Regions from separate parts of the Streptomyces sp. NPDC026092 genome, predicted to be linked through region 3. Evidence: riboswitches for the same ligand, from Rfam matches in the RefSeq annotation. Region 3 holds a riboswitch; each other region holds the start of a gene.

Region 1 (9,644 bases), on a different contig from region 3:
GCCACCAGGTCGCCCAGGGGGACGCCGGCGGCTTCGCAGAGGCGGAGGGCCGCGAGGCCGGTGTTGGCGGCGGCGATCTCCTCGGCCAGGGCGTCGGACGCGCCGCCCGTGCGGGCCAGGTCGGCGAGGAAGGACTTGTCGACCTGGGAGCGGGCGGAGTGGAGGTCCAGGTGGCCCGCGGCCAGCTTGGAGAGCTTGGCGAAGCCGCCGCAGATCGTGAGGCGGTCGACCGGGTGGCGGCGGATGTACTTCAGGACCGCGCCCGCGAAGTCGCCCATGTCGAGCAGGGCGATCTCCGGGAGGTCGTAGAGCGTCGCCACCGTCTTCTCCGAGGTGGAGCCGGTGCAGCCCGCCACGTGGGTCAAGCCCGCCGCGCGCGCCACGTCCACGCCCCGGCGGATCGAGTCGATCCACGCCGAGCACGAGTACGGGACGACCACGCCCGTCGTGCCCAGGATGGACAGGCCGCCCAGGATCCCGATCCGCGGGTTCCACGTGGAGCGTGCGATCTCCTCGCCGTGGTCGACGGAGACCGTGATCTCCACGTCGCCGCCGCCCCCGTGCGCGGCCGCCACCTCCGCCACGTGCTCGCGCATCATCTGGCGCGGGACCGGGTTGATCGCAGGCTCGCCGACCTCCAGGGGCAGGCCCGGCAGGGTGACCGTACCGACGCCGGGACCGGCCTTGAAGACGACGCCGGAGCCGGCCGGGAGGAGCCGTACCGTCGAGCGGATCAGCGCGCCGTGCGTGACGTCCGGGTCGTCGCCCGCGTCCTTCACGACCGCCGCCATCGCCGCGCCGCCGGACAACTCCTCCGCCGCGAGCGCGAACGCGGGCCGCTGGCCCTTCGGCAGCGTGATCGTCACCGGGTCGGGGAAGTCGCCGGTCAGCAGCGCCGTGTACGCGGCCGTCGTCGCCGCCGTCGCGCAGGCACCGGTCGTCCAGCCCGGCCGCAGACCGGTGTGCTTGAGTTGGGCGTCACGCCCGCCGCCCGCACTCACGAAGGGACTCCCGTGGTTCCCGTGCACGTACTCATTCTCGGCGGGACCAGCGAGGCCCGCGCCCTCGCCGAGCGCCTGCACGGCACGGACGGCGGCACGGTACGGGTCACCAGCTCGCTCGCCGGACGCGTCGCCGCGCCCCGGCTGCCCGCCGGGGAGGTCCGGATCGGCGGCTTCGGCGGCGTCGAGGGGCTCGTGGAGTGGGTGCGCGCGCACGCCGTGGACGCGGTCATCGACGCCACCCATCCTTTCGCCGAGCGGATCAGCTTCAACGCGGCCCGGGCGGCCGCCACCGCCCATGTTCCCCTGCTGGCCCTCCGCCGCCCCGGCTGGGTCCCGGAGTCCGGCGACGACTGGCACCCGGTCGGCTCCCTGCCGGAGGCGGCCCGCGCCCTGGACGGCCTCGGGGAAAGGGTCTTCCTGACGACCGGGCGCATGGGCCTCGCCTCCTTCGCGGACTGCCCGCAGTGGTTCCTCGTCCGCTCGGTCGACGCCCCCGAACCCCCGATGCCCGCCCGCACCGAAGTCCTCCTGGACCGGGGCCCGTTCACCCTCGAAGGCGAGCGCGACCTGTTGGCCCGGCACCGTATCGACGTCCTCGTCACCAAGGACAGCGGCGCCACCGCCACCGCCCCCAAACTCCAGGCCGCCCGCGAGGCCGGCATCCCGGTGATCGTCGTCCGCCGCCCACCCGCCCCGGAGGGCGTGGAAACGGCCGCCTCCGTGGCGGAGGCGGCCGCCTGGGCGCGGGGGCTCGGCCCGCGCGGCGCTGCTCACACGAACGGGCTCGGCACGTTCACGCCTTGAGCGGCGCGCACCGGTCGACGTGCAGCCCCAGGCCGCTCGCTCCCGGTTCGGCGAGGAAGCCGCCGCCCTCGCCCGCCCGGCCTCGGCGGTCCCCGTCACGCCTCCGGGTAGCGCCGGGGCGTCCACGTGATCGTGCGGCCGTCGCCGCGCTCGACCGCGCGCGTCTGCGAGGAGCCGATCAGCAGCAGCGTGCGCATGTCGACCTCGCTCGGCTCCAGGTCCTTCAGGGTCATCACCCGCACCGACTGCTCCGGCCCGCCGACGTCCCGCGCCACGACCACCGGCGTCTCCGGCGCACGCAGTTCGAGCAGCAGCTCGCGGGCCGCCGCCACCTGGTGCGTACGGGACTTGGAGCCCGGGTTGTAGAGCGCCAGGACCAGGTCCGCCTCGGCCGCCGCGCGCAGCCGGGCCGCGATGACCTCCCAGGGCTTGAGCCGGTCGGAGAGCGAGATGGTCGCGTAGTCGTGGCCGAGCGGGGCACCCGCCGCGGCGGCCGCCGCGTTCGCGGCCGTCACACCCGGCAGGACCCGTACCGGCACATCCGCGTAGGCGGGGTCGGACGCCACCTCCAGGACCGCCGTCGCCATGGCGAAGACACCGGGGTCGCCGCCCGAGACGACCGCGACCCGCCGCCCGCGCCGCGCCAGGTCGAGGGCGAACTCGGCCCGCTCGGACTCGACCTTGTTGTCGGAGCCGTGCCGGCGCTGCCCGGGGCGCAGCGCCGGGACCCGGTCGAGGTACGTGGTGTAGCCGACGAGGTCGTCGGCGTTGACGAGAGCGCCGCGCGACTCCGGCGTCAGCCAGGGCGCGCCCGCGGGGCCGGTGCCGACGACGACGACCTCGCCCCGCTCGCGTACCGGCGAGGCCTGGTCGATACGGGAGGGCAGCACGGCCACCGAGAAGTACGGGACCGTCTCCGGGTCCACGTCCGCCAGGATCTCCGTCCGCTCGCCCGCCATGAACGCCCGCTCCACGTACCGCGCGTCCTCCAGGCGGCCCGCCCGCTCCAGGGCGCGCCGCACGGTCGGGAACGTCCGGCCGAGCTTCATCACGACCGCCGAGTCGGTGCCCGCGAGCCGGGCCGTCAGCTCGTCCTCGGGCAGCGTGCCGGGGATGATCGTCAGGACCTCCTCCGCCTCGCACAGCGGCTCCCCGAGCCGGGCGGCAGCCGCGCTGACCGAGGTGACACCGGGGATGACGGTCGTGTCGTAGCGGTCCGCGAGCCGCTTGTGCATGTGCTGGTACGAGCCGTAGAAGAGCGGGTCGCCCTCCGCGAGCACGGCGACCGTGCGACCGGCGTCCAGGTGGGCGGCGAGCCGGGCGGCGGCCTCCGCGTAGAAGTCGTCGAGGGCGCCCCGGTAGCCGCCGGGGTGGTCCGTGGTCTCGACCGTGAGCGGGTACATCAGCCGCTCCTCGATCTGGTCGGCACGGATGTGCTCGGCCGCTATCGAGCGCGCGATGGACCGGCCGTGCCGGGCCGAGTGGTACGCGATCACGTCGGCGCCCGCGATGGCCCTGACGGCCGCGAGCGTGAGCAGCTCCGGGTCGCCGGGCCCGAGGCCGACCCCGTACAGCTTGCCGGTCGTGGACCCGCTCATGCCTGGATCTCCGCTTCGTGGGCGAGGGCGTTGATCGCGGCGGCGGTCATGGCGCTGCCGCCGCGCCGGCCGCGTACGACGAGGTAGTCGAGGCCGAGAGTCTGGGCCGCCAGGGCCTCCTTGGACTCGGCGGCGCCGATGAACCCGACCGGGATGCCGAGGACGGCGGCGGGCTTGCCCGCGCCCTTGGCGACCATCTCCAGGAGGTGGAAGAGGGCGGTGGGCGCGTTGCCGATGGCGACGACGGAGCCTTCGAGGCGGTCGCGCCAGAGTTCGAGGGCGGCGGCGCTGCGGGTGGTGCCGAGTTCGGCGGCGAGCGCGGGCACGGACGGGTCGGAGAGCGTGCAGACGACCTCGTTGTCGGCGGGCAGCCGCTTGCGGGTGACGCCGCTGGCGACCATCTGCGCGTCGCACAGGATCGGCGCGCCGGCGCGCAGCGCGTCCCGGGCGCGGGTGACGACCTGCGGGGAGTGCGCGATGTCGCGGACGAGGTCGGTCATGCCGCAGGCGTGGATCATGCGGACGGCGACCTGGGCGACGTCGGCGGGCAGCCCCCCGAGGTCCGCCTCGGCGCGGATCGTGGCAAAGGACTGGCGGTAGATCTCCGCGCCGTCCTTCTCGTAGTCGAACATCCTGGTGCTCTCGCTCATCTCGTGGTTGCTGAGGGGACGCGGGCCGCCGCGACGGCTTCGGGGAGGTCGGTACGGAGGGTGGGGCGCCCGGCCACGAGGTACGCGCCCTCGCCGGTGGCGACGACGTCGACCCACGCGGGGGCCTGCGGGTGACCGCAGCGCCGCTCGCACCCGGAGAAGTGGACGGGGAGCCCCCGGTGGCCGGGAACGTCGCCCGGGACGGCGTCCGCGCGCACGTCGGCGAGGGACTTGGCGCAGCCGGGAAGCCCGGTGCAGGCGCCGACGCCGGCCCAGGGGGAGCGGGGGTCGGTGATGAGCCCGTACGCGTCGAGCTCGCCCAGCCGGCGCGCGACGGCGCCTTGGTCGGCGAGGCCGGTGACGACGGCCCCGCGCCAGGGGGTGAGCCGCACCTCGCCCCCGCTCGCGGCGAGCGCCCGCAGCTGGGCGGCGGTCAGCCGGCCGAGGGGCGCGAGGACGTGCAGGGCGTGCGGGCCGAGGGGGCCGGGGGTGACGGGTTCGCACTGTGGAAGCTCGACCGAGGACGCTTGGACCTCGATCCCGGCCCCCGCGAGGGCGGCCGCCGGCTCCGGCTCGTGCCCCTCCGGCAGCTCCCGCACCCGCCAGGCCCCGTTCCCGGCGGTCCGGGCGGCGTCCAGGAAGGCGCCGGCTGCGGCGAGCGCGGCCCGGGGCGCGTCGGCGGCGGGGACGCGGACGACCTGGTCGCCGACCCGCACCCGTACCGAACCCTCTCCTGCGATCAACGTCACATCTCCGCCGAGCCCGGCCACATCGCCGCGCCCGTCGTCCAGGACGAAGAGGAACCGGCCGGACAGGGCCGCCGTCCAGGGCCGTGCGCACAGCAGCGCGTCCAGCTCGCGGGCCCACAACTGCACGTCACCGTGGCCGAGTCCGTCGAGCCCGGCCGCCGGCGAGGCCACGATGTTCCGGACCCGCTCATGGGTCGGGGAGGGCAGCAGCCCGGCCTCCGAGAGCCGCTCGGCCAGCTCGCCCCCGCACCCTTCACCGAGCCCGCGCAGCTCCACGTTCCCTCGGGAGGTGACACTGACCCGTCCGTCGCCGAGATCTTCCGTGACCGACGCGAGCACGCCGACCTGACGTACCGTCAAAACCCCTGCGGGCAGCCGGAGTCGAGCGAGTCGCCCGTCGTCGGCGGCGTGCAGCCGAAGCGCCCCGGGGCAGGCGTCACCACGGTCCCGTACGGGCGGTTCGCCCGGGTTGGGTGTTGTGGGTGGGGTGGGCGGCATGGCGGCGAGCATACCCACGTCGTCAGCGGCCCAGACCCGGCCCCGAAGAGGCACGATCTACTATGCAGATCGGCATGGGGTCCCAGGACCCCGGGGAGGAAGCCCGGTGAGAATCCGGCGCGGTCCCGCCACTGTGAGCCAGGTTCCGGAAGGAGCCGGGTGAGTCAGGAACTCCTGCCGTCCACACGACCACCCGGGGCGCGGACAACCCCGAGGAAGGCCTGCGCACGCATGCGAATTCTGTTGCTGTCGCACTCCGACACCGACCTGCTCAGCGCCCGCGCGGCCGGCGGTCCGGTCGCGTACCGGTTCGCCAACCCCTCCCGGCTCTCCCTGGACGACCTGCCCGGTCTCCTCGAAGGCGCCGACCTCGTGCTCGTCCGGCTCCTCGGCGGGCTGCGGGCCTGGGAGGACGGCCTCGACGCGCTGCGCGCCGCCGGGAAGCCGCTGGTCGTGCTCTCCGGCGAACAGGCCCCGGACGCCCAGCTCATGGAGGCCTCCACCGTTCCCGTCGGCGTCGCCACCGAGGCCCACGCCTACCTGGCGCACGGCGGACCGGCCAACCTGGAGCAGCTCGCCCGGTTCCTCTCCGACACCGTGCTGCTGACCGGCCACGGCTTCGAGGCCCCGGCCGCCGCGCCGACCTGGGGGCCGCTGGAGCGCACGGCCCGGACGACCGACGGCCCGACCGTCGCCGTGCTGTACTACCGCGCCCACCACATGAGCGGGAACACCGCCTTCGTCGACTCCCTCTGCGAGGCGATCGAGGACGCCGGCGCCCGCGCCCTGCCGCTGTACGTCGCCTCCCTGCGCGCGCCCGAGCCCGAGCTGATCGAGACGCTCAAGCGCGCGGACGCGATCGTCACCACGGTGCTCGCCGCCGGTGGCACCAAGCCCGCCGAGGCGCAGGCCGGCGGCGACGAGGACGCCTGGGACGCGGGCGCGCTCGCCGCCCTCGACGTACCGATCCTGCAGGCGCTCTGCCTGACCGGTTCGCGCGCGGCCTGGGAGGAGAACGACGAGGGCCTGTCGCCGCTGGACGCGGCCAGTCAGGTCGCCGTGCCCGAGTTCGACGGCCGCCTGATCACCGTCCCGTTCTCCTTCAAGGAGATCGACGAGGACGGGCTCCCGGCGTACGTCGCCGACACCGAGCGCGCCGCCCGCGTCGCCGGGATCGCCGTGCGCCATGCCCGGCTGCGGCACATCCCGAACGCCGAGAAGAAGCTCGCGCTCGTCCTCTCCGCGTACCCGACGAAGCACTCCCGGATCGGCAACGCGGTCGGCCTGGACACCCCCGCCTCCGCCGTCGCGCTGCTGCGGCGCCTGATCGCCGAGGGGTACGACTTCGGGGCCGAGGACGACATCCCGGGCCTGGTCTCCGGCGACGGCGACGAGCTGATCTACGCCCTGATCGAGGCCGGCGGCCACGACCAGGACTGGCTCACCGAGGAGCAGCTCGCCCGCAACCCCGTCCGTATCCCGGCCGCCGACTACAAGCGCTGGTACGCGACCCTGCCGCAGGAGCTGCGCGCGGGCGTCGAGGAGCACTGGGGCCCGGCGCCCGGCGAGATGTTCCTCGACCGGTCCCGTACCGCCGAAGGCGACCCAGAAGGCGACATCGTCCTCGCCGCGCTGCGGCGCGGGAACCTGCTGATCCTCATCCAGCCGCCGCGCGGCTTCGGCGAGAACCCGATCGCGATCTACCACGACCCCGATCTCCCGCCGTCCCACCACTACTTGGCCGCCTACCGCTGGATCGCGGCGCGCGCCGAGGACGGTGGCTTCGGGGCGGACGCGATGGTCCACCTCGGCAAGCACGGCAACCTGGAGTGGCTGCCGGGCAAGAACGCGGGCCTGTCGGCCGCGTGCGGTCCGGACGCGGCGCTCGGCGACATCCCCCTCGTCTACCCCTTCCTGGTCAACGACCCGGGCGAGGGCACGCAGGCCAAGCGGCGCGTGCACGCCACGCTCGTGGACCACCTGGTGCCGCCGATGGCCCGCGCCGACTCGTACGGCGACATCGCGCGCCTGGAGCAGCTGCTCGACGAGTACGCGCAGATCTCCTCGATGGACCCGTCGAAGCTGCCGGCGATCCGGGCGCAGATCTGGACGCTGATCCAGGCGGCGAAGCTCGACCACGACCTGGGGATGGAGGACCGCCCGGAGGACGACGGCTTCGACGACTTCCTGCTGCACGTCGACGGCTGGCTCTGCGAGGTCAAGGACGCGCAGATCAGGGACGGTCTGCACGTCCTCGGCGGGGCGCCGGTGGGCGAGGCGCGGGTCAACCTGGTCCTGTCGATCCTGCGCGCCCGGCAGATCTGGGGCGGTACGCAGGCCCTGCCGGGTCTCCGTGAGGCCCTCGGGCTGGACGAGTCGGCCGCGACCCGGACCACCGCCGACGAGGCGGAGGCGACGGCGCGCGAGCTGGTCGAGGCGATGGAGGCGGCGGACTGGTCGGTGGACGCGGTCGCGTCGGTGGCCGAGGGGTACGGCCCCGATGTAGCCGCGGTCCTCCGCTTCGCGTGCGAGCAGGTCGTCCCGCGCCTGGCCGCCACGACCGACGAACTCACCCACGCCGTCCACGCGTTGAACGGCGGCTTCGTGCCCGCCGGCCCGTCCGGCTCGCCCCTCCGGGGCCTGGTCAACGTGCTTCCGACCGGCCGGAACTTCTACTCGGTCGACCCCAAGGCCGTCCCCTCCCGCCTCGCGTGGGAGACCGGCCAGGCGCTCGCCGACTCGCTCCTGGAGCGCTACCGCTCCGACAACGGCGAGTGGCCGACCTCCGTCGGCCTCTCCCTGTGGGGTACGAGCGCGATGCGCACGGCGGGCGACGACGTGGCCGAGGCCCTGGCCCTGCTGGGCATCCGTCCCACGTGGGACGACGCCTCGCGCCGGGTGAACGGCCTGGAGCCGATCCCGCTCGCCGAGCTGGGCCGCCCGCGCGTCGACGTCACGCTGCGCATCTCGGGCTTCTTCCGGGACGCGTTCCCGCACGTCATCGGCCTCCTCGACGACGCCGTACGCCTTGCGGCGGGGCTCGACGAGCCGGCCGAGGACAACTACGTACGGGCGCACGCGCAGGCGGACCTCGCCGAGCACGGCGACGAGCGGCGCGCGACGACCCGGATCTTCGGCTCGCGGCCGGGCACGTACGGCGCGGGCATCCTCCAGCTGATCGACTCGCGCGACTGGCGGACGGACGCGGACCTCGCCGAGGTGTACACGGTGTGGGGCGGCTACGCGTACGGCCGCGGCCTCGAAGGCCGCCCGGCGCGCGCGGAGATGGAGACGGCGTACAAGCGGATCGCGGTCGCTGCGAAGAACACGGACACGCGCGAGCACGACATCGCCGACTCCGACGACTACTTCCAGTACCACGGCGGCATGGTGGCGACCGTCCGCGCGCTGACGGGCACGGCCCCGGAGGCGTACATCGGCGACTCCACCCGCCCGGAGACGGTCCGCACGCGCACCCTGGTCGAGGAGACCTCGCGGGTCTTCCGCGCCCGCGTGGTCAACCCGAAGTGGATCGAGGCGATGCGCCGCCACGGCTACAAGGGCGCGTTCGAGCTGGCGGCGACGGTCGACTACCTCTTCGGCTACGACGCGACGACGGGCGTGGTCGCCGACTGGATGTACGACAAGCTGACGGAGACGTACGTCCTCGACCCGGAGAACCAGGCCTTCCTCAAGGAGGCCAACCCCTGGGCCCTCCACGGCATCGCCGAACGCCTCCTGGAAGCCGAGTCCCGAGGCATGTGGGAAAAGCCGGACCCCCAGACCCTGGCCGCCCTCCGCCAGGTCTTCCTGGAGACTGAGGGCGACCTGGAGGGTGACGACTAGGGCCTGTCCGGCGGATCAGGGCCGGATAGGACGCGGCGTCTGGTGCGGTGCATCGCAAGGCGCCGGAGCGCCTTAATAGCGGAGCTATTCAGGCGTTTCGGCAACGCGGCGAGGTGCCGTGCCAGGCGTCGCGGCCCCGGCCATGATCCGCCGGACAGGCCCTAGTCCCCTCAGCCGACGGGCGCCGGGGCCAGTTCGAGCCGGTGGCCTCGGAAGCCCGCGCGGATGCGGCGGTCGTGGGTGACGATCACCAGCGTGCCGGGGTAGTGGGCGAGGGCGGCCTCCAGTTCTTCTACGAGGGCGGGGGCCAGGTGGTTGGTCGGTTCGTCGAGGAGGAGCAGGTCCGCAGGGCGGGTGACCAGGTGGGCCAGTTCCAGTTTGCGGCGCTGGCCCGTCGACAACTCCCGTACGGGCGTGGTCAGATCGGCCGCCTTGAACAGGCCGAGGCGGAGCAGCTCCTCCTCCCGGCCCGCCCCGAACGCCGTCGCGACCGTG
Region 2 (9,644 bases), on a different contig from region 3:
CCGCCCGGGACCAGGTCCAGCATCGAGAGCCGGTAGATGACGATGAATTCCTCGCCGACCTGCTCGCGGATCCGGCGGACGATCTCCAGCGGGAAGCGCACCCGGTTCGCGTAGCTGCCGCCCCAGCGGTCGGTGCGCTGGTTGGTGGCGGAGGCGATGAACTCGTTGATGAGGTAACCCTCGGAGCCCATGACCTCGACACCGTCGTACCCGGCCTCCTTGGCGAGCTCGGCGCAGCGGGCGTAGTCCTCGACCGTCCGCTCGACCTCGGCGTCGGTCAGCTCGTTGGGTACGAAGGGGCTGATCGGCGCCTGGATCGCGCTCGGCGCGACGAGCCCGGGGTGGTACGCGTACCGGCCGAAGTGCAGGATCTGCATCGCGATCCGCCCGCCCTCGGCGTGCACGGCGTCGGTGATGAGCCGGTGCTCGGCGACCTCCTCGTCGGTGGTCAGCTTGGCGCCGCCGTCCCACGGCCGGCCGGCCTCGTTGGGCGCGATGCCACCGGTCACGATGAGCCCGACGCCACCGCGGGCGCGCTCGGCGTAGAAGGCGGCCATGCGCGCGAACCCGTTCTCGGTCTCTTCGAGACCGACGTGCATGGAACCCATGAGCACCCGGTTGGGCAGGGTGGTGAACCCGAGGTCGAGCGGGCTCAGCAGATGCGGGTACGGGGTCGGGGTCGGGGTCGCGTTCATGGGGGCGCCTCCTCGCGCAGGGTGGTCACCCTTGTTGTAGGCGACCCCGACCCTGTTATGCAACTAGTTGCAGAAGGCTGGTCACGTGATCTGCGCTACTACTCGGTAACCGCCCTGCGCGATGACCGGGGCATTCGGAGCTCTCCCCGGTATCCGCTCCACTCGGCATCCGCCCTCCTCGGTATCCGCGTACCGGCCGGTATCCGCGCTACTCGGTCACCGCCGTCCCCGCCCACACCGCGAGCTCCTCCGCCGTGCGCGGACCGGGCGCGTCCGGGGCGAGCAGGCCGTGGGCGCGGAGGAGGCGGGTGACCGCCATGCCCCATGGGCGGCGCAGGCGGGCCGCGTCCAGGAGCGCGTCGTCGGCGAGCAGCGTCTCGATGGGGCCCGTCCGCAGGCCCTCCGGGGTGAGGACCGCGGCCTCGTCGGCCCAGCGCAGCGCCAGGTCGACGTCGTGGGTCGCCATCACCAGCGTCGTACCGGCGTCGCGCAGCCGGCCGAGCACCTCCAGGAGCCGCTCCTGCCCGTGCGGATCGAGCCCGGCGGTCGGCTCGTCCATGATGAGGACCCGGGGGCGCATCGCCACGGCGCCCGCGATCGCCGCCCGCTTCCGCTGCCCGTACGAGAGCAGATGCGTCGGCCGGTCCTCAAGGGCGGCGATGTCCAGCGCCTCCAGGGCCTCGCGCACCCGGAGCCGTACCTCCTCCTCCGGAAGCCCCAGGTTCATCGGCCCGAACGACACGTCCTGCCCGACCGAGGCCGCGAAGAGCTGGTCGTCCGGGTCCTGGACCACCAGCTGCACGGTCGTCCGCAGCCGCGTCAGCCCCTTCCGGTCGTACGACACCTCCGTACCGTCGAGCCGGAGCGCCCCGCCGCCGCAGCGCAGGCCGCCGCTCAGGAGCCGCAGCAGCGTCGTCTTGCCGCCGCCGTTGCGGCCGAGCAGCGCGAGCGCCCGGCCCTCCGGCACGGCGAAGTCGACGCCGTCGAGGACGACCGGGCCGTCCTCGTAGGCGAACGTGGCCTTCACCAGTTCCACGACAGGGGGTGCGGGGCTCACGGCAGGGACCTTTCCAGTACGAGAGTGAGGGCGACGAGCCCGGTGAGCAGGCCGGCCGTCGAGGCGAGGAAGCGGCCCGAGACCGCGGCCTCGGGCACCAGGACGCGCAGCGTCCCGTCGTAGCCGCGTCCGGCGAGCCCGGTCTGCAGCCGCTGCGCCCGGTCGAAGGCGCGGACGAACGCCGTCGCGCCGAGCCCGGCGAGCGAACGCCAGGTCGCCGCCCGGGTCGTCAGCCCGAGGCGGGCCGCCTGCGCCTGTCGGATCTTGGATATGGAATCCAAAAGGAGAAAGCTGATCCGGTACATCACCAGCGCCACGTCCACCACGGGCGCCGGCACCCCGGCCCGTACAAGCCGGGGCAGCAGGTCCGAGACGGGCGTCGTGAAGGCGAACAGCAGGACGCCCAGAGACGCCGACGAGGTCCGCAGCAGCAGCTCACCGGCGCGGACCGGACCGTCGTGCGCGAACACGACGAGCCCCCGCGCCCCGCCCACCTCGAACAGGAGCGGGATCGCCCCCGTCACGCAGAAGCCCAACGGGATGCGGAACGCGCGCCACAGCTGACGCCCCGGCACCCCCGCGGGGCCGAGGAGGACGGCGAGGGTGGCCGCCGCGACCAGGACGGCACCCGGCCACGGCGGCAGACAGACCGCGCACAGTGTCAGGCCGAAGCCGAGGACGGCTTTCTCGCACGGGTGACGGCGGCGCCAGCGACTGCTGTGCGCCGCCGCGTCGATCGGCAGCACCGGCGGCGGTTACGCGTCGCCGGACGCTGCCGAGCCGGACGCCGCCCCCGACCGCAGCGCCTTCGCCTCGGCGCGGGCCTCGCCCTGCTTACGGCCCCGGTGCACGCCGAAGTAGTACGCCAGCACACCGGCGCCGAGCGCGGCCTGAAGGGAGAACAGCGCCGACTCGATCTCGCCGGAGGGGGGCTCGTAGAGCGGGCTGAACCACGGCTCGTAGTCGGGAGCGATCTCCGTGATCGCCGCCTCCGCCTCGCCGTCCGCGCCCGCGAACGGCTCCTCCTTGTGGTCGCCGAGGCCCAGGACCAGCGGGAGCACCGCAAGGGCCGCGACGACGAGCAGGAGCAGGGAGTTGATCTTCGCGTTCCGGCTCATCAGGCGCTCGCCTCCGCGTTCTCGTTCTTCTTCCGGGACGGGAGCAGGACCCCGAGCCGGGTCAGGTCCGCCTTGCTGGACTGCGTGAGCAGCCGCATCACGAGGACCGTGAGCAGACCCTCGCTGACGGCGAGCGGCAGCTGCGTGACCGCGAAGATGGAACCGAACTTGGCGAGCGCCCCGACCACACCGCTGCCCGGGTCGGGGAAGGCCAGCGCGAGCTGGACGCTGGTCACGCAGTACGTCGACAGGTCCGCGACGAACGCGCCGAAGAACACGCTCACCATGAGCGGGACGTCGAACCGGCGCAGCAGCCAGTACGTACCGAATCCGGCCCATGGCCCGACGATCGCCATCGAGAACACGTTGGCGCCGAGCGTGGTGAGCCCGCCGTGCGCGAGCAGCAGCGCCTGGAACAACAGGGTGATCGTGCCCAGGACCGCCATCACCGGCGGACGGAACAGGATGGCGCCCAGGCCCGTGCCGGTCGGGTGCGAGCAACTGCCCGTGACCGACGGGATCTTGAGCGCGGACAGGACGAACGTGAACGCGCCGGACGCGCCGAGCAGCAGAGTGGACTCGGGGTTGGCCTTGACCTCACGGGTCAGCGCGCGGACGCCGTGGACGACGAAGGGAGCGGACGCGACGCCCCAGGCGGCCGCGTGCAACGGGGGTAGATACCCCTCGGCTATATGCATGGTTGGGAGACCCTCTCCAGCACCTCGTGGATGGACAACGCACCTTGGCCGGTCTCCTGGCTGACGGGTCATGCCGCCGCGGCTCCGCCTTCCCACACCGCCGCGGTCTCCCGCAGTGGTCCAGTGGCTTCCCCGGAGGGATGGAGCCGGACTTCCCGATCACAGTGGCGAGGGCCGCACCGGTACCGCACCGGTTTCCCGTACACCAAGGCGCTGTGACATTAGTGGGTTGACCAGGTACATCACAACACGGGTACGCCCCCGGACGGTGTGCGACGGATCTCGCGCGCGCCCCCTCACCCCCTCGTGCCCCTCGCTCACTCCTTCCGGTAGGTGTACGCCTCAGCCGCCGCGGCCGTCACCGCGTCCAGGTCTCCGCCCGCGCTCGCGGTGACGAGCGCGGCGACGGCACCTTCGACGAAGGGCGCGTCCACGAGACGTGCCCCCTCAGGCAGCTCGTCCCCTTCGGCGAGGAGCGCCTTGACGGTCAGGACGGCGCTGCCGAGGTCGACGAGGAGGGCCACGCCGGCACCCTCGTCGACCGCCCGCGCCGCCTCGACGATCCGCTCGGAGCTGGTGCCGAGCCCGCCGTCGGGGGTGCCTCCGGCGGCGGCGACCGGCGCGGTCGCCGCGCCGCCCGCGAGCCCCCGGGCCAGGGCGGCGACGGAGTCGGCCACGGCCGCGCTGTGCGAGACCAGCACGATGCCCACCTGACCGGTCATGCGGCGGCCACCTCCGCGAGCGCGGCGATCAGCAGCGCCGACGACGTTGCCCCGGGGTCCTGATGCCCGACCGACCGCTCACCCAGATAGCTCGCCCGGCCCTTGCGCGCCCGCAGGGGTACGGTCGCGAGGGCGCCGGCCTCGGCCGCGTCCCGGGCGGCGGCGAAGGAGGTGCCGAGCGCCTCGGCGGCGGGCACGAGCGCGTCCAGCATCGTTTTGTCGCCGACCTGGGCCCCGCCGAGTTGACCGACGGCGGCGACCCCGGTGGCCAGCGCCGCCGCAAGGTCCTGCCGCGTCACCGTGCCGGCCTCGCCGAGTGCCTTGCCGGTGCGGCGCAGGAGCGTCCCGTACAGCGGCCCGGACGCCCCGCCCACGGTGGAGATCAACTGCCGCCCGGCGAGGACGAGTACGGCCCCCGGCGTGGCGGGCGGCTCCTTGTCCAGCACCTCCGTGACGGCGGCGAAACCCCGCTTCAGATTGGCACCGTGGTCCGCGTCCCCGATCGCCGAGTCGAGCTCGGTGAGCCGATCGGCCTCCCGGTGGACGGCGGCAGCGGCGGCGCCCAGCCACCGCCGGAAGAATTCGGCATCGAACTGTTCGAGCGTGTCCATTTCCGCCCTCACCGACCCCACCGCAGGGCGGCCGTCTGCACGGGCGCGTCCCAGAGCCGCAGCAGCTCCTCGTCGGCCTCGCAGAGGGTCACGGAGCAGCCGGCCATGTCGAGCGAGGTCACGTAGTTCCCGACGAGCGTGCGGGCGATGGGCACCCCGCGCTCGGCAAGGACGCGCTGCACCTCGGCGTTGAACCCGTACAGTTCGAGCAGCGGCGTGGCCCCCATCCCGTTCACCAGGGCGAGGACGGGACCGGACGGCCGCAGGTCCTCCAGTACGGCGTCGACGGCGAAGTCGGCGATCTCGCGCGAGGTCATCATCGCGCGCCGCTCCCGCCCGGGCTCGCCATGAATCCCGATGCCCAACTCCAGCTCCCCCTCAGGCAGTTCAAAGGTGGGACTGCCCTTCGCGGGAGTAGTGCAGGCACTCAAGGCCACGCCGAAACTCCGCGACCGCTCGTTCACCCGCCGCGCGATCGCCTCGACCCGCTCCAGAGGCGCCCCCTCCTCGGTGGCGGCCCCGGCGATCTTCTCCACGAAGAGCGTCGCCCCGGTGCCGCGCCGCCCGGCGGTGTACAGACTGTCGGTCACGGCCACGTCGTCGTCGACGAGCACCTTCGCGATCTGGATGCCCTCGTCCTCGGCGAGCTCGGCGGCCATGTCGAAGTTGAGGACGTCGCCGGTGTAGTTCTTGACGACGAACAACACCCCGGCTCCACTGTCGACCGCGGCGGCGGCCCGCACCATCTGATCGGGCACGGGCGAGGTGAACACCTCCCCAGGACACGCGGCCGCCAACATCCCGGGCCCCACAAACCCCCCATGCAACGGCTCATGCCCGGACCCACCCCCGGAAACCAGCCCCACCTTCCCGTCGACGGGCGCGTCCCGCCGCAGCACGACCCGGTTCTCCACATCGACACGGAGCTCAGGATGCGCGGCGGCCATACCCCGCAGCGCATCGGAGACGACGGTCTCAGGGACGTTGATCAGCATCCTCACGGATACCTCCTGGTGAGACTAGCAGGCACGCTGCTGGGTAGGGTCTTTGCAGGTCAGGGCAGGTGAGGTGAGTTGTGGATCTTGTCGGTTCATGGCCTGGAGGGGCGGCCCTGAGCGGTACTGATGCTGACTTTCCTGACGATAAATCAGCCGGGGGTCGGGTGGACGCGTTTTGCATGTGCGCAGCATGGCGAAATTATCGACGCCCGATCGTGCACGGACACGGGTGTGGACGTGGCCGGGGGTGTCGGCGTTCAGTGGCATGGTGGGAAGGGGGCGGCGCCTGCCGATGGCGGGGGCAACCCGGACGGAATGACTCTCGTGCAGGTGGGGGCGATGAGGCGATCTTCAAGTCCAAGATCTAGCATTTGGACGTCTGTGCAGGTCAGGGGCATGATATGGGCCCCTCGGGTCAGCAAATGGTCAGCATGCGTCGCAGCCCTGTCTCCGCTTGCCGACCCTCCGCCCTCTGCGCAGCGCCTGTGCATGGTTCATCGCTCCCGGGGCCGCGGTGATCGCCACGGCCCCCGGATCGGCTTCGCTGGGCCCTCGGCGGGCCGGGCCCGCCCTGATCCGTCCCCGTCAGCCGAGGGGACGGCGGCGGATCGTCGGCTCGCGCAGGGACGGCGGGGCGTAGCCCGCGTCCTGGGACGACAGGGTGGTGCCCGGGGGAACGATCTTGTCGATCTCGTCCAGGACGTCCGCCGGCAGAGGCCTGTCGGCCGCGCTGAGCTGGGACTCCAGCTGCTCCAGGGTGCGCGGGCCGATGATCGGGGCGGTGACCGCCGGGTGGGCGAGGACGAAGCCGAGGGCCAGTTCGATCAGGGTGAGGCCCGACTGCTCGGCCAGGATCGCGAGCGACTCGACCGCCTCCAGCTTGGCCGCGTTCTCCGCACCGCCGATCTCGAAGCGGCCCGGCTGGCGGGCCGCCCGGCTCGACTCGGGCTGCGGCCCGCCCGCCCGGTAGCGGCCGGTCAGCCAGCCGCCGGCCAGCGGGCTCCAGGGGATCACCGCCAAGCCGTACCGCTGGGCCACCGGCAGCACCTCTGCCTCCACGCCGCGCGCCAGGATCGAGTACGGCGGCTGCTCGGCCACCACCCGCTCACGGCCCCGCCTCTCCGCGATCCACTGCCCCTCGACGATCGACGACGGAGGGAACGTGGACGTGCCGAGGTAGCGGACCTTGCCCTGGCGGACCAGATCGGTCAGTGCGCCGAGCGTCTCGTCGAAGTCCGTGTCCTCCTCCGGCCGGTGCACCTGGTAGAGGTCGATGTGGTCGGTGCCGAGACGCCGCAGGCTGTCCTCGACGGCACGGTGGATCCACCGGCGCGAGTTGCCGAACCGGTTGACGTCGTCTCCCATGCGGCCGTGGAACTTGGTGGCCAGGAAGACGTCGTCCCGGCGATCGGCGAGGGCCTTGCCGACGATCACCTCCGACTCGCCCTGGGAGTACACGTCCGCCGTGTCGACGATGTTGATCCCGGCGTCCAGGGCGCGGTGGATGACGCGGACCCCGTCCTCGTGGTCCGGGTTGCCCCGGGCGCCGAAGTTCATCGCGCCGAGGGCGAGGGCGCTCACCTGCACGCCGGTGCGGCCGAAGGGCCGGTACGGGATGGTCATGACGTTCCTTCCGTGGGGACAGCCGCCGGGATGGGTGTGGGGGCGGCTGTGGGAATGGGTGTGGGGGCTGCCGGGGCCGTGGAGGCGGGCCCTCGTCCGGGTGTCGTCCCGGATGCCGCGATCCGGTCGACGCTCGCCGCCCCGCCGGCGGCGCGGAACGCGTCCCAAAGCCTTCGGTACGGGCCGTGCGCCGCGAGCAGTTCGTGAGGGGTGCCGGCCTCGGCGACCGTGCCGTCCCGCAGCACGATCACCCGGTCCGCGCGGGCGGCGGTGGTCAGCCGGTGGGCCACGACGAGCGTGGTGCGCCGCCGGGTGAGCGCCGCTGTCGCCGCGGCCACCCGGCGTTCGCCGGCCAGGTCGAGCGAGGCGGTGGCCTCGTCGAGCAACAGGACGTCCGGGTCGACGAGTTCGGCCCGGGCCAGCGCCAGCAGCTGCCGCTGGCCCGCGGACAGGCCCCGGCCGCGCTCACCGACCGCGGTCAGATAGCCGTGCGGCAGCCCGGCCACCATCGCGTGCGCGCCGACCGCCCGCGCCGCGGCCTCCACCTCCGCGTCGGTGGCGTCGGGACGGCCGTAAGCGATCGCGTCCCGCACGGTCGTGCCCAGCAGGTACGTCTCCTGCGGGACGACCCCGAGCCGGCGCCGGTACCCCGCCGGATCCAGGGCGCGCAGGTCGGTGCCGTCGATCCGTACGGTCCCGGCGGTCGGGTCGTAGAAGCGGGCGACGAGCTTGACGATCGTCGACTTGCCCGCGCCGGTCGTCCCGACCAGGGCCACCGTCTCCCCGGCGGCGACCCGCAGGCTGACCTCGTGGAGTACCTCACGCCCGCCGTCCCGGTAGCCGAACGACACCCGGTCGAACTCGATCTCGCCGCGCAGCTCGCGCACCGGCACCGGGCGCTCGGCGACCGGTGTGCCGACCGGCTCGCGCATCAGCGTGCGCAGCCGGCCGAGGCCCACGACCGCCTGCTGGTAGCCGTCGAACGCCTGGGACAGCTGCTGGATCGGCGAGAAGAACAACTCGACGTAGAGCAGGAACGCGATCAGGGCACCGGCGGTGAGCCGGCCGTCACGCACCTGCCCGGCGCCGATCACCAGGACCATGGCGGTCGCCGCGGTGCTGAGGAACTCGACGAACGGGAAGAACGTCGCCATCAGCCGCTGCGCCCGCAGCCTGGAGTCGCGGAACGCCCAGGCCAGACGGGCGAAGTCGCGGGCGTTGCGCGCCTCGCGGCCGAAGGCCTGGGTGACCCGGATCAGGGGCACGTTCTCCTGGAGGGAGGCGTTGACCGCGCTGACCCGCTCCCGCGCGTCGAGGTAGGCGGGCAGCGATCGCGCCCGGAACACCGCCGTGGCGGCGACGAGGACCGGCAGGGCGAGGAGCAGGGTGACGGCGAGCTCCGCGTCGATGACGAGCAGGGCGACGAGCACACCGAGCATCGTCAGCAGGGAGACCACGAAGGTCACCAGACCCGTCTGCAGGAACGCCGACAGCGCGTCCACGTCCGTGGTCATCCGGGTCATGATCCGGCCGCCCTGCTCGCGCTCGTAGTAGTCCAGACCGAGCCGCTGCAACTGGGCATACGTCCGCACCCGCAGCGTGTGCAGCAGACGCTCGCCGGTGCGGCCGGTCACCCGCACCTGGGCGACGTTCACCAGCCAGCCGAGCAGCACGACCACCGCCGCGACGGCCGAGGTCGCCAGCAGCACCGCCGGTGCGGACCGGCTGACGCCGCCGTCGACGCCGTGCCGCACCAGGACCGGTACGGCGAGCTGCGCGAGTGCGTCCGCGCCGACCAGCGCGAGACCGCCGAGCAGCGGCAGCCGGAAGGGCCGTACGAGCGTGCGCAGTCCGAAGTCCGGGTCCCAGGCGCGGGCCTGCTCGGGCGAGACCTTCGGATCCACGTCCACGCGCGGCAACGCCGCCAGTCGCTCCCGGAGTTCCTCGCCGGCCGGGGCCCCACCGAGCAGCCCTCCGCCCGGCCCCGCGCGGCCCGGCCCGGATGTCGCGGCGGCCTGCGCGTAGACGGCGGCGACCCGCGCCCCGACGTCCGGGCCGGCCGACGGGGCGTCCGGGGCGGGGCGCCACAGCTCCTCGGTGACACCGCGCGGCCGCGGCGGCT
Region 3 (9,644 bases):
CGGCGGATCGACGCGGCCCTCACCGCCTGGGAGCACGACCCGGCCGTGGAGACCGTCGTCATCAGCGGCGCCGGGGAGCGCGGGCTCTGCGCGGGCGGCGACATCCGCGCCATCCACGAGGACGCCCGCACGGGCGGCCGGGCCTCCGCCGACTTCTGGCGCGACGAGTACCGGCTCAACGCCAGGATCGCCCGCTACCCCAAGCCGTACGTCGCCCTCATGGACGGCATCGTCATGGGCGGCGGTGTCGGGATCTCCGCGCACGGCAGCGTCCGGATCGTCACCGAGCGCTCCCGGATCGCCATGCCCGAGACCGGCATCGGCTTCGTCCCGGACGTCGGCGGCACCTATCTGCTCGCCCTCGCCCCCGGCGAACTCGGCACCCACCTCGCGCTCACGGGCACACCGGTGGGCGCCGCAGACGCCCTGCTGTGCGGCCTGGCCGACCACCACGTACCGTCGGCCGCGCTCAGTGCGCTCGTCGCCGACCTGGCCGAGCTGCCCGTACGGGACGCCCTCGCCCGCCATGTGCGGCCCGCGCCGCCCGGGGTGCTCGCCGGGCGCCGGGAGTGGATCGACGCCTGCTACGCCGCCGACACCGTCGAGGAGATCGTCCACCGGCTCCTCGGCCACGGGAGCCCGGAGGCGGAGGAGGCCGCCGAGACGCTGCTCGCGAAGTCCCCGACCTCGCTCAAGGTCACTCTGGCCGCCCTGCGCCGGGCCCGGCACCTCGGCCCGCTGGAGCGGGTCCTCGACCAGGAGTACCGGATCTCCTGCGCGGCCCTGACAGGACCCGACCTGGTGGAGGGCATCCGCGCCCAGGTCGTCGACAAGGACCGCGCCCCGCGCTGGCGCCCGGCCACCCTCGACGAGGTCACCGACGCGGACGTCCAGCGCTTCTTCGCCCCGCTCGGCGAGCTCCCCGAACTGGGGCTCGCCGGACCCGAATCCACCCCGGAGGTGGCCTGGTGAGCCGTACCGTCGCGTTCATCGGACTCGGACACATGGGCGGCCCCATGGCCGCCAACCTCGTGAAGGCCGGCCATCGCGTCCTCGGCCACGACCTCGACGCCGACGCCCTGGCCTCCGCCGCCCGGGCGGGCGTGGAGCCCGCGGCCTCCGCCGCCGAGGCGGTGTCGGGCGCGGACGCCGTCGTCACGATGCTGCCGGCCGGCCGCCACGTCCTCGATCTGTACGACGGCGTCCTTGCCGCCGCCCGCCCCGGCACCCTGTTCGTCGACTGCTCGACCATCGACGTGGCCGACGCCCGTACCGCCCACGAACGGGCGACGGCCGCCGGTCTGCGGGCCCTGGACGCCCCGGTGTCGGGTGGCGTGGTCGGTGCGGAGGCCGCCACGCTGACGTTCATGGCCGGCGGGGGAGAGCAGGAGTTCACCGAGGCCCGCCCCCTCCTCGACGCCATGGGGAAGAAGGCCGTCCACTGCGGCGGGCCGGGCGCGGGCCAGGCCGCCAAGATCTGCAACAACATGATCCTCGGCGTCTCCATGATCGCCGTCAGCGAGGCGTTCGTCCTCGGAGAGAGCCTCGGCCTCTCCCACCAGGCGCTGTACGACGTGGCCTCCACGGCCTCCGGGCAGTGCTGGGCGCTCAGCGTCAACTGCCCCGTCCCCGGGCCCGTTCCGACCAGCCCCGCCAACCGGGAGTACCGGCCCGGCTTCGCCGCCTCCCTGATGGCCAAGGACCTGGGCCTGGCCGCGAACGCCGCCCGAGCCGGTGGCGTCCACGCCGAACTAGGCCTACAGGCAGCTGAGTTGTACGCCGCCTACGCCGAACGGGCCGGAGCCACCGAGGACTTCTCCGGCATCGTCCGCACCATCAGGCAGAACGACGGAGGACACGCATGACCGCCCCCGAGGCGCAGGAGTACGAGACCATCCTGGTCGAACGCAAGGGCCGCACCGCCCTCGTGACCCTCAACCGGCCCGGCGCCCTCAACGCGCTCAACCTCCAGGTCATGAACGAGGTCGTGGCCGCCACCGAGGCCCTCGACCGGGACCCGGAGTGCGGCTGCGTCGTCGTCACCGGCTCGGCCAAGGCCTTCGCCGCCGGGGCCGACATCAAGGAGATGCGGCCCCAGGGCTACCTGGACATGTACCTCGCGGACTGGTTCGCCGCCTGGGACCGGCTCGCCCAGCTGCGTACCCCGACCGTCGCCGCCGTCTCCGGGTACGCCCTCGGCGGCGGCTGCGAACTCGCCATGCTCTGCGACGTCCTGCTCGCCGCCGACACCGCCGTCTTCGGCCAGCCGGAGATCAAGCTGGGCGTCATCCCGGGCATCGGCGGCTCCCAGCGGCTGACCCGCGCGGTCGGCAAGGCCAAGGCCATGGAGATGTGCCTCACCGGGCGCACCATGGACGCGGCCGAGGCCGAACGCGCGGGCCTCGTCTCCCGGGTCCTCCCGGCCGACGAACTGCTCCCCGAGGCCCTCGCCGTCGCCGAGACGATCGCCGGCATGTCGCTGCCGGTCGCGATGATGGCCAAGGAGGCGGTGGCCAGGGCCTTCGAGACCACGCTCGCGGAGGGCGTGCGCTTCGAACGGCGGCTGTTCCACGCGGTGTTCGCCACCGCCGACCAGAAGGAGGGCATGGCCGCCTTCGTCGACAAGCGACAGCCGGAGTTCCGCCACCGCTGACGGCGGACCGACCGACCGACCGGCGGGACGGGCCGGGGCACCCGCACGTGCCCCGGCCCGCTCGCGCGGGACCTTGGTCAGGAAGCCGGCAGCTCGCCCCGTACCGTGCGCGCCGCCGCGACCAGGTTCTCCAGCGAGGCGCGGGTCTCCGGCCAGCCCCGGGTCTTCAGACCGCAGTCGGGGTTGACCCAGAGCCGCTCGGCGGGAATCGCCTTCAGCCCCGTACGGAGCAGGTCTGCGGCCTCCTCGGCGCTCGGGACGCGCGGGGAGTGGATGTCGTACACACCGGGACCTGCCTCCCGCGGGTAGCCGTGCGCGGCCAGCTCGCGGGCGACCTGCATGTGCGAACGGGCGGCCTCCAGGCTGATCACGTCCGCGTCCAGGTCGTCGATGGCCTGCACGATGTCACCGAACTCGGCGTAGCACATGTGCGTGTGGATCTGGGTGTCCGGCCGTACCCCGCTGGTGGAGAGCCGGAACGCCTCCGTCGCCCAGTCCAGGTACGCGGCCCGGTCGGCGGCACGCAACGGCAGGGTCTCCCGCAGCGCCGGCTCGTCCACCTGCACGACCGAAGTGCCCGCCGCCTCCAGGTCGTTCACCTCGTCGCGCAGGGCGAGCGCGACCTGCCGGGCGGTCTCGCCGAGCGGCTGGTCGTCCCGGACGAAGGACCAGGCGAGCATCGTGACCGGTCCCGTCAGCATGCCCTTCACCGGGCGGTGGGTGAGGGACTGCGCGTACGTCGTCCAGCGCACCGTCATCGGCGCGGGGCGCGAGATGTCGCCGGCCAGGATCGGCGGCCGGACGTACCGGGTGCCGTACGACTGGACCCACCCGTGCTGCGTGGCGAGGTACCCGGTCAGCTGCTCGGCGAAGTACTGGACCATGTCGTTGCGTTCGGGCTCGCCGTGCACCAGGACGTCCAGACCGGCCTTCTCCTGGAATGCGATCACCTCCTGGACCTCCGCCTTGACGCGTTCCTCGTACCCGGCCGTGTCGATCCGGCCCGCGCGCAGGTCGGCGCGGGCGGTGCGCAGTTCGTCCGTCTGCGGGAAGGATCCGATGGTGGTCGTCGGCAGCAGCGGAAGCCCGAGGTGGGCGTGCTGGGCGGCGGCCCGCTCGGCGTACGGCTGGGAGCGGCGGGTGTCGGCGGCGGAGACCGCGCCGGTACGGGCGCGCACGGCCGGGTCGCGGGTGAGCGGGGACTCCGCGCGTGAGGCCAGGTCGGCCCGGTTGGCGGCCAGTTCGGCGGCGATCGCGGGGGTGCCGTGGGACAGGCCCTTGGCGAGCGTGACCACCTCGGCGGTCTTCTGCCGGGCGAAGGCGAGCCAGCGCAGGATCTGCGGGTCGATGTCCCGCTCGGCGGCGGCGTCGAGGGGGACGTGCAGCAGGGAGCAGGAGGCCGCCACGTCGACCCGGTCGGCGAGCCCGAGCAGGGTGCCGAGGGTCGTCAGGGACTTCGCCAGATCGTTGACCCAGATGTTCCGGCCGTCGACCACGCCGGCGACCAGGCGCTTGCCCGGCAGCCCGCCCACGGCCGCGAGGGCCTCCAGGTTGGCGGCGGCGGAGCCGGTGAAGTCGAGCGCGAGCCCCTCGACGGGGGCTTTGGCGAGCACGGGCAGGGCCTCGCCGAGCCGGTCGAAGTACGAGGCGACCAGCAGCTTCGGCCGGTCCGTACGGCCACCGAGTTCGCGGTGGGCACGGGCGGCGGCGTTCAGCTCGGCCGGGGTGCGGTCCTGGACCAGGGCGGGCTCGTCGAGCTGCACCCACTCGGCGCCCGCGGCCCGCAGGTCGGCGAGGACCTCGGCGTACACCGGCAGCAGCCGGTCGAGGAGCGTCAGCGGGTCGAAGTCGGCGGCCACCCCGGGCGCGGGCTTGGCGAGCAGCAGATACGTCACGGGGCCGACGAGGACCGGACGGGCCGTCAGGCCGAGGGAGAGGGCCTCCGTCAGCTCGGCGACCTGCTTGGTCGAGTCGGCCGTGAAGACCGTGTCCGGCCCCAATTCGGGTACCAGATAGTGGTAGTTGGTGTCGAACCACTTGGTCATCTCCAGCGGCGCGACGTCCTGCGTACCGCGCGCCATGGCGAAGTAGCCGTCGAGCCGATCGGCGGAGACTGCGTCGCGGTGCCGCGCGGGGATCGCGCCGACCATGACGGTGGTGTCCAGGACGTGGTCGTAGAGGGAGAAGTCGCCGGTCGGCACCTCGTGGACGCCCGCCTCGGCGAGCCGGCTCCATTGGGTGCGGCGCAGTTCGGCGGCGGTGGACCGGAGGGCGTCGGCGGTGACGCGGCCCTTCCAGTACCCCTCGATCGCCTTCTTCAGTTCCCGGTGCTGCCCCTGACGGGGGTAGCCGTACACGGTGGCCCGTGCTGCCGCGGCTGCGGGCTTGGTGGTCACGGAGATCTCCTTCGCGAGATGAATCCCTGAGATCCCGGCGACGGGACGAGAGCGCGAAGGGGAGACCGACCGGACGGCCGACCTCGCGCCGTACGCGCGTGTCTCCGTCTCGTGTGGTCGCCGACCCACCCTCGAGGTCACCGGAATGTCCGCGCACGCATGGTCCGTACGCGGGCAGTTGGCAGGTCTTCGGACTCGCGGGCACATCCTCCACGGGGGAGGACACCTACTGGCCGTCGCTTCCCAGACCCGTACGGGTCCAGTGCGTATGACGGCGGTCGTTCCCGCTCACCGCTGCGGGGCAGTCCCGGATTCCCACCGGGTTCCCTCTTACGACGCATCCCATCCGGCTGACGGGGCGAACCAGCTGCACCGGCCACCCTAAGGGGCTGGCCGGCGCCGTGTCGGGAGATGCCCACCATGCGGATGGTGAGGTGAGACACGCCCGTCGGTCCGCCCCGCCGGTCCGCCCGGTCCGTCGCCCGGTCGGTCCGCCCGTGGTCCGGGCTCAGCCCCGGCCCGCGTACGGGTGGAACCCCCGGCCCGTCTTGCGGCCGAGCAGCCCCGCCTCCACCATCCGCTGGAGCAGCGGGGGCGGCGCGTAGAGAGGCTCCTTGAACTCCTCGTACAGCGACTCCGCGATCGAGGCGACGGTGTCGAGACCGATGAGGTCGGCCAGCTTCAGCGGGCCCATCGGGTGGGCGCAGCCCAGCTCCATGCCGGCGTCGATGTCGGCGGCGGTGGCGAAGCCGGACTCGGCCATGCGGATCGCGGCGAGGAGGTACGGCACGAGCAGCGCGTTGACGACGAACCCGGCCCGGTCCTGCGAGCGGACGACCGTCTTGCCGAGGACGTCCGTCGCGAAGCGCTCCACGCGGGCGACCGTGTCCGGCGCGGTGTGCAGCGAGCTCACGACCTCCACCAGCGGCAGCACCGGCACGGGGTTGAAGAAGTGAAGGCCCACGACCCGGTCGGCGCGGCTCGTCGCCATGCCGAGGCGCATCACGGGCAGCGAGGAGGTGTTGGTCGCCAGGACCGCCGACGGATCCTCGACGATTTTGTCGAGACGGATGAACACCTCGGTCTTCGCGTCCGCGTTCTCGACGACGGCCTCGACCACGAGCTGGCGGTCGGCCAGCTCCTCGAGATCGCCCGTGAAGACGAGCCGGTCGAGGGCGCCTTGCGCCGCGGCCGGCTCCAGCTTGCCCCGGCGTACGGCGCGGTCCAGGGAGGCGGTCACCCGCTCCCGCGCGGCCCGTGCGGCCACGGCGTCCGTCTCGCAGACGATCGTGTGCCGTCCGGCCCGCGCGCAGACCTCCGCGATACCCGCCCCCATCTGGCCGCCGCCGACCACCCCGACGCGGGTGATCTCCTCGGCGCCCGTGATCGCGGCGCTCATGAGCGGGGCTCCGGGTGGTGCACGAGGTGCCGGGAGTAGGCGTCCGGGGTGAAGAACAGCGGCAACTCGCCGCTGAGGGCGTTTCGTTCGAAGATCGCCCCCACCTCCTCCAGCGGGGCCCACGGGTGCTGGGCGCCGAGCGTGTCGAGCTCCTCGTCGAGCAGCCGTACGACGGTCTCCCGGTCGATCAGCCGGTGCCGCACCCACTGCCAGATCTGGACGCGGGCGATCTCGGCGGTCGCCGCGTCCTCCATCAGCCCGTCCAGGGCGACGGCGCCCTGACCGCGCAGCCAGGCGGCGAAGTAGCCGAGCGCGACCGCGATGTTCGTGCGGAGGCCCTCCTGGGTGGGCGGTCCGCTGATCCGGCGTACCGACAGCAGGTCCGCCGGGGTGACCTCGACGTCGTCCCGCGTCCGGTGGATCTGGTCCGGCAGGTCGCCGAGCACGGCGTCGAACACCTCGCGGCAGACCGGGACGAGACCGGGATGGGCGACCCAGGAGCCGTCGAAGCCGTCCTCCGCCTCCCGCTCCTTGTCGAGCCGCACCTTGGCGAGCGCCGCCTCGTGGGCGGCCGGGTCCTTGCTCGGCACCTGGGCGGCCATCCCGCCGATCGCGTGCGCGCCGCGCTTGTGGCAGGTGCGCACCAGGAGTTCGGTGTAGGCCCGCATGAACGGCGCGGTCATGGTGACCTTCGCCCGGTCGGGCAGGAGGAAGTCGGTGCGGTGGCCGAAGGTCTTGATCAGGCTGAACAGGTAGTCCCAGCGGCCCGCGTTGAGACCCGAGCTGTGCTCGCGCAGCTCGTAGAGGATCTCCTCCATCTCGAAGGCGGCCGTGATCGTCTCGATGAGCACGGTGGCGCGGACCGTGCCCCGGGGGATGCCGAGGAGCTCCTGCGCCAGCAGGAACACGTCGTTCCACAGTCGGGCCTCGTACCGGTTCTCCAGCTTCGGGAGGTAGAAGTACGGGCCGTGGCCCGCGTCGATCTGGCGCTGCGCGCAGTGGAAGAAGTACAGGCCGAAGTCGACGAGCGAGGCGGGCACCGGGGCGCCGTCGAACTCCAGGTGCTCCTCCAGGAGGTGCCAGCCGCGCGGCCGGACGACGATCGTGGCGAGCCGGTCGCGGTCGGCGAGCCGGTACTCCTTGCCGTCCTCGCTGGTGAAGTCGATCCGCCGGTCGATCGCGTCGCGCAGGACGAGCTGACCGCCGACGACGTTCTCCCAGGTCGGCGCCGTGGCGTCCTCGAAGTCCGCCATCCATACGCGGGCACCGGAGTTGAGGGCGTGGACCGCCATGCGGCGATCCGGCGGACCGGTGATCTCGACCCGCCGGTCGGTCAGACCGGGCGCCGGTGGCGCGACCCGCCACGCGAGGTCGTCACGGACGGAGGAGGTGACCGGGGAGAAGACCAGCGGGGCCCCGCCGGCCAGGCGCAGGGCCTGGCGGCGGCGCTCCTTCATCAGGTCCAGTCGGCGTTCGCCGAACGCCTCCGCCAGCTTCCCGACGAAGTCAAGGGCGGCGGGGGTGAGGATCTCGGCGTGCCGGTCACCCGGTGCGGCGAGAACGCGGACACGGTGGGTCAGCGCGGTGGTGGGCATCGGATTCTCCTGGGGTGGGACCTGAGGGAGGCTGGACGGGACCCGGGGCCGGGCCCGACGGGTCCCGGGACCGGACCTGGCGGACCCGTTTCGGGCCTGGCGGAGCCGTATCGGACCTGGCGGACCCGTTTCGGGCCTGGCGGATTTCGGGCCTGGCGGAGCCGTATCGGGCCTGGCGGACCCGTTTCGGGCCTAGTGGAACTGCTCTTCCTCCGTGGAGCCGGCCAGGGCCGTGGTGGAGGAGGCCGGGTTGACGGCGGTGGAGACCAGGTCGAAGTAGCCCGTGCCGACCTCGCGCTGGTGCTTGACGGCGGTGAAGCCCTGCGCCTGCGCGGCGAACTCCCGCTCCTGCAGGTCGACATAGGCGGTCATGCCGTGCTCGGCGTAGCCGCGGGCGAGGTCGAACATGCCGTGGTTGAGCGAGTGGAAGCCTGCCAGCGTGATGAACTGGAACTTGTAGCCCATCGCCCCCAGTTCGCGCTGGAACTTGGCGATCTGGTCGTCGTCCAGGGCCGCCTTCCAGTTGAAGGACGGCGAGCAGTTGTACGCGAGCATCTGGTCCGGGTACCGCGCGTGGATCGCCTCGGCGAACTCCCGCGCCTGCGCCAGGTCAGGGGTGCCCGTCTCGACCCAGATGAGGTCGGCGTACGGGGCGTAGGCGAGGCCGCGCGCGATGACCGGGCCCATGCCGTTACGGACCCGGTAGAAGCCCTCGGCCGTGCGCTCGCCGGTCACGAACTCGGCGTCGCGCTCGTCGACGTCACTGGTCAGCAGGGTCGCGGCCAGGGCGTCGGTGCGGGCGACGATCAGGGTCGGGGTGTCGGCGATGTCGGCGGCGAGACGGGCCGCGTTCAGGGTCCGGATGTGCTGCGCGGTGGGCACGAGGACCTTGCCGCCGAGGTGGCCGCACTTCTTCTCGGACGCGAGCTGGTCCTCGTAGTGGATGCCCGCCGCACCGGCCGCGATCATCGCCTTGGTCAGCTCGAAGGCGTTGAGCGGGCCGCCGAACCCGGCCTCGGCGTCGGCCACGATCGGCGCGAGCCAGTCGGTGGTGTCGTCGCCGCCCTCGGCCGTCGCGATCTGGTCCGCCCGCAGCAGGGCGTTGTTGATCCGACGGACCACCTGCGGCACCGAGTTGACCGGGTAGAGGCTCTGGTCGGGGTAGGTGTGGCCGGCCTGGTTGGCGTCCGCGGCGACCTGCCAGCCGGAGAGGTAGATGGCCTGGAGGCCCGCGCGCACCTGCTGGACGGCCTGGCCGCCGGTGAGCGCGCCGAGCGCGTGGACGTAGTCCAGGTCGTGCAGCTGCCGCCAGAGCCGCTCGGCGCCGCGCCGGGCCAGGGTGTGCTCCTCGCGGACGCTGCCGGACAGCCGCAGCACGTCCTCGGCGCTGTACGTGCGCTCGATGCCGGCCCAGCGCGGGTCGGTCGCCCAGCGCTGGGCGAGCTGCTCCACGGTCGGGTTCGTCGCTGCCATGATCGTCACCGTCTCCTTGGTTCTGTTGCGTTTGCCAAGCCCTGCACGGCTCTGCCGTGGAGCCCTGGTGGGGTGGCACTAGGTGTCTCTCTGTGGGTCGCGGCCCGCCGGCGCCCGGACGGGGCGGA

The links. Region 3 has a riboswitch for cobalamin ahead of metE (5-methyltetrahydropteroyltriglutamate--homocysteine S-methyltransferase). Riboswitches for the same ligand answer to the same signal wherever they lie in the genome.
Region 1: it holds a riboswitch for cobalamin, as region 3 does, so the genes downstream of both, cobN (cobaltochelatase subunit CobN) here and metE (5-methyltetrahydropteroyltriglutamate--homocysteine S-methyltransferase) in region 3, are expected to answer to the same signal.
Region 2: it holds a riboswitch for cobalamin, as region 3 does, so the genes downstream of both, AB0F56_RS13840 (energy-coupling factor ABC transporter permease) here and metE (5-methyltetrahydropteroyltriglutamate--homocysteine S-methyltransferase) in region 3, are expected to answer to the same signal.

What each region holds. Positions count from the first base shown of each region.
Region 1 covers NZ_JBEZYN010000004.1:273,606-283,249, forward strand. The annotation lists gene AB0F56_RS08545 (cobalt-precorrin-5B (C(1))-methyltransferase) at 1-1,001, opposite strand, end outside; gene AB0F56_RS08550 (cobalt-precorrin-6A reductase) at 1,023-1,808, shown strand; gene AB0F56_RS08555 (precorrin-2 C(20)-methyltransferase) at 1,904-3,406, opposite strand; gene AB0F56_RS08560 (precorrin-8X methylmutase) at 3,403-4,038, opposite strand; gene AB0F56_RS08565 (cobalamin biosynthesis protein CobG) at 4,053-5,303, opposite strand; cobalamin riboswitch at 5,359-5,498, shown strand; gene cobN (cobaltochelatase subunit CobN) at 5,535-9,149, shown strand; gene abc-f (ribosomal protection-like ABC-F family protein) at 9,320-9,644, opposite strand, start outside.
Region 2 covers NZ_JBEZYN010000007.1:113,428-123,071, reverse strand. The annotation lists gene AB0F56_RS13860 (NADPH-dependent 2,4-dienoyl-CoA reductase) at 1-695, opposite strand, end outside; gene AB0F56_RS13855 (ATP-binding cassette domain-containing protein) at 904-1,752, opposite strand; gene cbiQ (cobalt ECF transporter T component CbiQ) at 1,749-2,498, opposite strand; gene AB0F56_RS13845 (energy-coupling factor ABC transporter substrate-binding protein) at 2,508-2,870, opposite strand; gene AB0F56_RS13840 (energy-coupling factor ABC transporter permease) at 2,870-3,568, opposite strand; cobalamin riboswitch at 3,597-3,821, opposite strand; gene AB0F56_RS13835 (PTS fructose transporter subunit IIA) at 3,886-4,290, opposite strand; gene dhaL (dihydroxyacetone kinase subunit DhaL) at 4,287-4,901, opposite strand; gene dhaK (dihydroxyacetone kinase subunit DhaK) at 4,910-5,902, opposite strand; gene AB0F56_RS13820 (aldo/keto reductase) at 6,485-7,522, opposite strand; gene AB0F56_RS13815 (ABC transporter transmembrane domain-containing protein) at 7,519-9,644, opposite strand, start outside.
Region 3 covers NZ_JBEZYN010000001.1:309,897-319,540, forward strand. The annotation lists gene AB0F56_RS01420 (enoyl-CoA hydratase/isomerase family protein) at 1-972, shown strand, start outside; gene mmsB (3-hydroxyisobutyrate dehydrogenase) at 969-1,865, shown strand; gene AB0F56_RS01430 (enoyl-CoA hydratase) at 1,862-2,653, shown strand; gene metE (5-methyltetrahydropteroyltriglutamate--homocysteine S-methyltransferase) at 2,731-5,049, opposite strand; cobalamin riboswitch at 5,212-5,432, opposite strand; gene AB0F56_RS01440 (3-hydroxybutyryl-CoA dehydrogenase) at 5,558-6,448, opposite strand; gene aceB (malate synthase A) at 6,445-8,043, opposite strand; gene aceA (isocitrate lyase) at 8,236-9,516, opposite strand.